DNA from 2 places in the Paenibacillus enshidis genome. Region 1 is predicted to be linked to the other one. Evidence: riboswitches for the same ligand, from Rfam matches in the RefSeq annotation. Region 1 holds a riboswitch; the other holds the start of a gene.

Region 1 (4,425 bases):
ATCAGGATTTTACGGACAATATCTATGTAACGGATATCCGGAGTGCCGAGATGATCAAGTATGCCTCCAACGCCTTTCTGGCAACAAAAATTTCGTTTATTAACGAGATTGCTAATATTTGTGAAAAAGTGGGTGCTGACGTTACCAATGTAGCGGTTGGCATGGGCATGGATAAGCGCATCGGCTCCTCCTTTCTGCAGGCAGGAATCGGATACGGGGGTTCGTGCTTTCCGAAGGACACGAATGCCCTCATTCAAATCGCAGGCAATGTGGATTACGAGTTCAAGCTGCTTAAATCCGTAGTGGAGGTCAACGCTGATCAGCGCTATATGATGATTTCCAAACTGCGCGAATCTCTCGGGCAGTTAAACGGCATACATGTAGGTGTATGGGGCTTGTCCTTCAAGCCGAATACGGATGATATCCGGGAGGCGCCATCCCTCGAAATTGTGGAAACCCTGGTGAAGGAAGGCGCGTTCGTCAAAGTCCATGATCCGATCGCAATGGACAAATTCAGGGAGCAGTTTAATCATGAGTTTATTCAGTGGTGCTCCACGCCTGAAGAAGCGGCGCTTGGCTCTGACGCCGTCTGTCTGCTGACCGACTGGGATCACTACAAACAGGTTGACCTGCGCATGCTGGGCTCTGTGCTGCGCAAGCCGATTCTCATAGACGGACGCAATGTATTCACTGAACAGCAGATCGCCGAATCCGGATTAGAGTATTATTCGGTCGGCAGACCACGCATGAGTGGGCTTAACGGCCTTTCGCCAAGCGTTGCAGGTGCAGTATAATATAAGTGGCTGGGAAAAATTGTCCTTTTTAGGAAATTTACTTCATGGAGGGAGAGTGGAGTTATGAAATTGGTGCTTTTGTCTGGCGGTTCTGGTAAAAGATTATGGCCTCTGTCCAACGATTCCCGTTCCAAACAGTTTCTGAAAGTTCTGGAAAGCCCGGAAGGACATCCTGAGTCCATGGTGCAGCGGGTATGGAGACAGCTGGGAGACACCGGAATGGCGGATTCCTCTTATATCGCTACCGGCAGAGCTCAGTTCGAAATGATTCAGAGTCAAATCGGGAGTGATGCCAGCATTATCGTGGAGCCTGAACGCAGGGATACCTTTCCGGCCATTGCGCTTACAGCCAGTTATCTATACAGTGTCGCCGGCGCATCCCCGGATACGGTCATTGCGATCCTGCCGGTGGATCCGTATGTGGAGCAAACCTTCTTCCATACGGTGGCACGTATGGAATACACGCTGCAGGAAACGGGCGCCAATCTTGCTCTTATGGGTGTTATCCCATCCTATCCGTCCGAAAAATACGGTTATATTATTCCGAAAGAAGGCTCGGCCGGAGCGGCAGGCTGCCTGCAGGTCAGTCATTTTCAGGAAAAACCGAACCGGGAGCAGGCCGAGCTTCTGATCGAGCGGAGCGCGCTCTGGAATTGCGGAGTTTTTGCCTTCCGTCTGGGGTATCTGCTGAAGATACTGGAAGGGAAGGGGCTTCCGCTGAATTACGAAGAACTGCAGAAGCAATATCATATACTGCCTAAAATAAGCTTTGATTATGAAGTGGTGGAGAAGGAAGAGAACATTGTAGTGCTCCCTTATGACGGCTTCTGGAAGGATCTCGGCACCTGGAATACGCTGACAGAGGAAATGTCGCAGCGTCAGGTGGGCAAGGGAGTGATGACCGAGGATTGTGTGAATACAAACCTGATTAACGAACTGGACATTCCAGTTACTATTATCGGGGCCAGTGATCTGATCGTTGCGGCCAGCCCGGACGGTATTCTTGTAACCAACAAAGCGGAAAGCCCGCGGATCAAGGAAGTGCTGAAGGCTCACAATCAGCGGCCGATGTACGAGGAACGCCGTTGGGGGCATTACCGGGTTGTGGATTATGTGAAATATCCGGAGGGCAATGAAGTGCTCACCAAGCGGATTTGCATCGAGCAGGACAAAAATATCAGCTACCAGCTTCATCGAAAGCGGAGCGAAATATGGACGATCATCAGCGGCGAAGCGGAAGTGATTCTGAACGAGAAGCTGCATAAAGTAAAAGCTGGCGACGTGGTCCGCATTCCGGAAGGCACGAAGCACAGCATTTTGGCTGTAACCGATGTAGAACTGATTGAGGTGCAGACAGGTTCCGAACTGGTGGAAGAAGATATCGTCCGCTTTTGCATAGATTGGAACGACATCACTTTGCATCAGTTCATTTCATGAGAAAATTCTATAATCTGATACAAAAACGCACAGGTTGCGTTTTTGCGCATATAAATGAAAAAAATGATGTAGTTTTACAGGTTATTTTGTAAAATATCCTGGAAAATTGGTTCTAGTGTGAATCATATATTAATTTTTGGAAATTCCGAGTCGATATTCTAGGATAAGAGGGAGTTTCATAGCCTTCATAGAAAAATGGCAACCCTGCCGAAAGGCAGGTGTACGCAAAGCTAAAGGGCCTTACCCCCTAGAGGGCTGGCAGCCTGGCTACCGAGAGGGAGAGAATTGGTGAAAACTTATTCTATGTATCGATTTTTTCAAAAATTGTTGCCTGTCATGCTGTTTTGTTCCCTGCTTCCATCGGGACTGTCCCGTGAACACTCTGCTGCCCAGGCCGCTGCAGCGCCGATTAATCCTGCTGCTTCAGCCGAGGCGCGCGAATTATATATGTATTTGTTAAATTTGGACGGAAGCGGAATGATTACCGGTCAGCATGATTATCTGGAAAGCCCTGATGAACTGAACATCGAGCTGAAGAACATCAGTGGACAGTACGCTGGCCTGCACGGCTATGAGCTGGGTGCTGTTTCCAACCAGTCGACTGCGATGACCGAAGCCCAGCGCAGCAATGTTGTATATAGCGCCATGAATTGGCACAATGCTGGCGGCATCGTTACGATGACCTTTCATCAGGCGCTTCCCGGTAAACCGTTGACCTGGGCCAATGTGCAGGCGAAGATCACCCAGGCGCAATTTAACAAGTATGTAACGCCAGGGACCAAGGAATATGCAAGGCTGATCGCAGATCTGGATCAGGTCGCGGTATCCCTCGGCAAGCTGCGGGATGCGGGTGTGCCTGTTCTGTGGAGACCTTACCACGAAATGAACGGGGACTGGTTCTGGTGGGGAAACAAGAGGAACTTTGTGAAATTATGGGATATCATGTATGACCGATTTGTGAATGTCCACCAATTGAACAATCTGCTGTGGGTCTGGAATCCCAACGCTCCGAACGCTTGGGCTGCTCCTTATGCCAGTTCGTTCCCCGGTTTGTCCAAGGTCGATATTCTGGCTGCGGACATCTATGACAATGATTTTAAGCAGAGCTATTATGACGGCCTGCTCAATCTGGCAGGAGATAAACCGATTGCCATTGGCGAGCACGGTGAAATGCCTTCTGAGAGGGTGCTGTCGGCCCAGCCGAGATGGGTATACTCTATGACCTGGGGCAACATGCTGACACAAAACAATTCGAACCGTCAAATTTTTGCATACATGAATGAGGACAGAACGTTGACCAGGGATGAATTGATTGCCGACATGGCCGCTCCTCCTGAAGCCCCTCCTGTGGAGCCACCCGACTCTGCTCCTCCGGGAGCGCCGCCGGTCGGGGAAGAACCCGATCCCGAGCCTGCACCGGAACCTGCACCTGAGCCTGTTCCAGGTACGGTAAACGAGGGATTGCACGCCGAATTCTTCAACAATATCAATCTAAGCGGGACACCTGTGCTTACACGCACGGATGCCAAGCTGGATTTCAACTGGCGCAGCTCCGCGCCGGATCCGGCAGTGCCTGCCGATCAATTCTCCGCACGCTGGACAGGCAAGGTAAAACCGGGGTACAGCGGTACCTATACTTTTACGACCATTTCCGACGACGGAATCCGGGTCTGGGTGGATGGGCAGTTGATTATTGACAGTTGGTTCAAGCAAAGCTGGACGGAACGCAAAGGGAGCATCAGCCTTACGGCAGATCAGCTCTACGACATCAAAGTGGAGTATTATGAAGGAACAGGTGATGCCATGGCACGCCTGATGTGGGAGAGCGGACAGGAGGCCAAAGCGGTCATTCCTTCAAGCGCTTTGTTCCATACTGCGGAATAGCTCGCTTGTTCCGGAGATGACTCTGTACAGAAAGTGTGGACAAGAACAATGAAAAATGGGTTGGCGAACAAGTATGCATATTTGCTTTTGGGCTTGCTTGGCTTAGCTGTCTTGTTTTTGCTTCTGGGTTATGCGAACAAAAGCAATCAGGAAAATGACAAGACTGCGGCTACAACTTTATGGATGCTTGGCGTCAGTAATGATTCTTCCACCGAGTTCCAAGGAGGAACGGGCAAGGAATCCCTTACAGTAGACGTTAAAGCAGTGAGTGGAACGGCATTAAAGGCAGCGGGAGGCGCGGCGCAGGCCG
Region 2 (4,425 bases), on a different contig from region 1:
CTTGATTTTATCCAGCGACTTGTTGACCTGAACCGTCCAATCAATCCGGTCTTTGCCAATCGCTTTTCCCTGCTTATCAATCAGCTTTCCACCCTGCGGCTTCAGATTCACGATAACGGTCTGCACTCCGCTTTTTACCGGAATGGCGATGATGACTTCCGTGCTCCCCTTAATGGTTTCCTTCGTAAATTCCGTACGAATTTCCAGCATGCCGCTTACATTGGAATGGCTCTCTACATAACCGTTGAAGGTCATGACAACCTTCCCGCTGCGATCGACGGTAAATCTGCCAACTTCGTCTTGATCGGCCACGAGCGGTGCTTCAATGTCCGTGAAAATTTCAAACTGCTTTGGCAGCTCGAAGGTAAAAGTATCCCCGTCCTTGTAGCCGTGATTGTTCGGAAGCTCCCATTCGTAGCTGAGATTGACAGCCTTACCGATGTCCAGGGTGCTGTCCGGATTATATACCGCATCGATCACGTTACCGTCCAAGTCGGTTAATACCACTTTTGTTAAAATGTTGTCCGTATTGTTGACCGGCGCTGGTGGGATATAGACGTCATCCGTGACTCCAACGTCTTCCGTCTCTCCATACACGGATTCCTGCACGCTTGCCGATGCATTTGCCGCATTGGCATTGGCCGTCCAGGCGGATACACCAAACAGCGATTGAAGCAGAAGCAGCAGCGCCACAACGATTCCACTAACTTTTTTCTTCATAATCTCTCCCTCAGTCTCTACATCACCCTCGTAATGTTCGGTTCCGATCCTGCTGCCGTGCGCAAATCAGATTATCTATACTCCATTGAATTGTATGCCGTTGAGACCGTCCAGTCCATCACCTCCGCATATTTCTAATGGCGCACGATTCATTGTCCCTGTTTTTCCCACCAGAACCAAATGGGCTTCTTGCATTATAACTGCCCGATCTCTACAATTTCTCTACAAACTCGAATAAGCCTTGGACATTTGTCCAAAGCTTAGATTGAATGTATACTATTTTAGTAATACTTGGATACTGAATAACGAGCGGCGTCTTTAATCATTTTAAAATCAGCCCCGCTGGCTTTCCAGCCCGCATCGACCGTTGTATCAATGGTTACCCACTTCCCGTTCAAATAAACTTCGTTCCAGGCGTGGTAAACATCGACGTATTCCGATGTTCCCATATCTAGCTTGGCTGGAATACCGATGCTCCGCAGCATGGAAGCGAATAGGGAGGCATAGTCGTAGCACATCCCTTTCTGTCCGGTAATCGTACGGTTGATATCGGGAAGGTAATCCGTCAGATCACTGGTTGCAAGTGCCTTGTCGTATCTGATCGTACCCACAACATATTCATAAATAGCCTGCACTTTTTCCTCGTCAGATTGAGCGGACCTGGTCAGCTTCTTTGCAAGCTGAGCGACCTTGTCCTGTTCGCTCCAATTGATATTTTGTACAGAGCCCAGAAACACTTTGCTATTGTTCGTCAGTTGAAGCGTAACAGGCGCTTCCTGAACGATCTTGTATTTGGTACCGCTGATCTGTTCCAGTACGGTAACCATATAATCACCGTTGCCCATCTGCAGCGGAAATGCTTCCTGACGTTTGTTCGGCAAAAGCATATATGTATATTTGTCCTGACCTTTTGCAATCATGAGCTTTGTCTTCATGCCGGCTTTCACGTCATATCGAATAACGATCACACCACGGTCCAGCTGTTCCAAGCCCAGCCAATTTTGAGATTGGGTAGCTTGTACTAATGGAGCCCACAATAATAACGCAAAAAGTCCTACAATCGCGAATATTGCGTTGCGCATACTGTAAACTCCCTTCGGTAGCCAGGCTGCCATTGACATAACGTCAAGAAGGCCCTGTAGCTTTGCGTCCCAGTCTTTCGACAAGTTTGCCGTTATCGTGCTAGAGTTTCCAGATATCAATATATTTTTGTCCAATGAAAACAAAAAAAGCGTCTTCTTTTCGGTAGCTGGCTGCCATCTGACATATCGTCAATTAGGCCCTATAGCTTTGCGTCCTCGCCTTTCGACAAGTTTGCCGTTATCGTGAGTAGCTTTTGTGAGACTATCTTACCAGACATCTCTATTTCTATCAAGAGAAAATTTACAAGATTCATTGATTTCTGCGCCCATTCGATGATCTTTTTCGATTCTCTCTCAGACCATAAGAGCAAGAATGAGGACGAAATAATAAAGCCTCCTTGATAAAATGAGTTACAATAAACAGAAGGGGGAAGCAAAATGTCGGTCATTCAGGAATTATGGGAGTCACAGGATACATTACATTTAGTATGAAAACTAGACTGGGAGGGAAGGCGATTAAGTGATGACCAGTATAAATCTTTCATTTGACGAGATGTGGGAAAAAATCATTGCCTGCGACCGGAGATATGATGGATTATTTTATACAGCTGTGAAAACAACGAAAATCTACTGCCGTCCTTCCTGCAGGTCCAGAAAACCCAAAAAAATAAACGTTGAGTTTTACCATAATATCAGTGAAGTTGAAAAGGCTGGCTATCGTGCGTGCAAAAGATGCCAGCCCGAGGTTGAGCATTCTCCTCATAGTGAATTCGTTAAAAGTATTACGACGATTTTAGTGAATCAATATAAACAAAATTTGAAGCTGAATGATGTTGCGGAACAGGTCGGTCTAAGTCCCTTTTATCTTGAAAGGCTATTTAAAAAAGAAACATCAGAGACTCCACGTACTTTTTTGGACAAAGTGCGCATCGATAAAGCCGTACAGCTTCTTCAAACGACCAGTATGACCAATCTTGAAATTGGTTATGAGGTTGGCTTTCAAAGTCTCTCTAATTTTTACAAAGTGTTTCGAAGCTTAAAAGGCTGCTCGCCAAGCGAGTTTCGTAAGATGAGCAAAGAACTCTAACCGGCAGGCTGGAGAGCCTGCCTACCTTTTATCTTGGAGGTCCTTATATGAGCAGACTGCATATATTAGATTACCAATCACCCATTGGAATGATTGAAATACAAGGAACAGATCAAGCTGTATACTCTATCCTGTTCACAGAACGGGATCACATCATAAATGCTATCCATGACGAAACTCCCCAGGCTTTGAAGCTTTGCCATGATCAGCTTGATGAATATTTTAAAGGCACGCGCACTGAATTTACATTTCCTTATATATATGAAGGTACCGAATTTCAAAAAACAGTCTGGAATTCTTTAAAAACAGTACCCTACGCACAAACATGGTCCTACAAAGATATTGCTGTTTCCATTGGCAATGAAAAGGCCATACGAGCGGTCGGCAGTGCAAACGGTAAAAACAAATTAAGCATTGTCATCCCTTGTCACCGAATTATTGGTACAAACGGGAAGTTAACCGGCTATGCGGGCGGCTTATGGCGAAAGGAATGGCTTCTTAAGCATGAGCAACGTTTGAGAAAAGATGTATCACCAAACTATTTTCCCTAAATTTGGTATAAAGTGCAAGGATGAATACTTTTCTGGCCATAAGTGCATTTTAACCATGACCCAATAGACGATGAACCATTGATATTAATCATGGTATCATGTATAATTGGGTTAGATTCAAGGGGTCATTGGCAATCACTTCGGTGGTTCAGCGATGGCCTCTTTTAATTTGAGCATATATAATCGAATGCCAGTAGCAACCTCCGCATTGAAGTACTTAAACTTCCTGCTCCAATCTCTTTCGCGACTTCAATTTTCCTCTTAATATATGCTTCGATCTGATCCCTAGCTAGCCTATGTATGTTGTAAGCGATAATGTCCTGTTCTTTTGGCTCTTTATAGCAGCAGGAAAGTATTTCCTCAATCGAGTTCATTCTTATTGTATAAGACGCATTAATTCCGCTAGTACAACTATTTAAATCGTGATATCGTTCAATTCGTTGCTTAATCTTCTCTTTCTCCACTGCATTAAGACCAGTCTTATCAATATCAACCATTTCAACATGCCTGAAGAATGGTATCTTAGCAGTGTTACCCTGACTCGCAACATATCTAAGTGCAATTTCAGTAGGTATCTCGTTTTTATTAAAAATATAATCCTCCACATATGAAATTAGATCTGGTGTCCGGAATATATAAGTTGCGTCACCTAAAGCTACTACAAGTTTCTCGTCACCTATTCTTTTTTCGAGCTCCTCTAATTGCTCTGGCGCAATCAACAAAGTATTTAAGCTCCCTTTTTTTCCACTATCAACAATTAATTTTTTTATAACTTGCTGGAAACGCCTAACTTCTGAAGGGGATACCCCTTGGTTAATCTGAACTGTTTTCTCGTACAATTCAGTGAAATTGTCGGTTTGAATTACCGTGTACTCACACCCTAATTCTTTATCATATACCGTCCTCTCCAACAATTCCTGCATCCCTTCCACTCGATCAACAATAATTATCCGAGAACTCATTCTCTTTATTTCTGACGAAGTGA

What was found. A riboswitch is a leader RNA that binds a small molecule or an ion and turns the genes downstream of it on or off. The one in region 1 is predicted to bind cyclic di-GMP.
Region 2: linked by a shared signal. The riboswitch ahead of ACE41H_RS16275 (transglutaminase-like domain-containing protein) and the one ahead of ACE41H_RS09615 (glycosyl hydrolase) in region 1 are both predicted to bind cyclic di-GMP.

What each region holds. Positions count from the first base shown of each region.
Region 1 covers NZ_JBHHMI010000006.1:171,714-176,138, reverse strand. The annotation lists gene ACE41H_RS09625 (UDP-glucose dehydrogenase family protein) at 1-794, shown strand, start outside; gene ACE41H_RS09620 (sugar phosphate nucleotidyltransferase) at 858-2,231, shown strand; cyclic di-GMP riboswitch class I at 2,419-2,506, shown strand; gene ACE41H_RS09615 (glycosyl hydrolase) at 2,535-4,115, shown strand; gene ACE41H_RS09610 (hypothetical protein) at 4,164-4,425, shown strand, end outside.
Region 2 covers NZ_JBHHMI010000014.1:103,576-108,000, forward strand. The annotation lists gene ACE41H_RS16270 (collagen binding domain-containing protein) at 1-720, opposite strand, end outside; gene ACE41H_RS16275 (transglutaminase-like domain-containing protein) at 1,002-1,802, opposite strand; cyclic di-GMP riboswitch class I at 1,816-1,903, opposite strand; cyclic di-GMP riboswitch class I at 1,962-2,049, opposite strand; gene ACE41H_RS16280 (bifunctional transcriptional activator/DNA repair enzyme AdaA) at 2,326-2,889, shown strand; gene ACE41H_RS16285 (methylated-DNA--[protein]-cysteine S-methyltransferase) at 2,937-3,440, shown strand; gene ACE41H_RS16290 (hypothetical protein) at 3,605-4,351, opposite strand.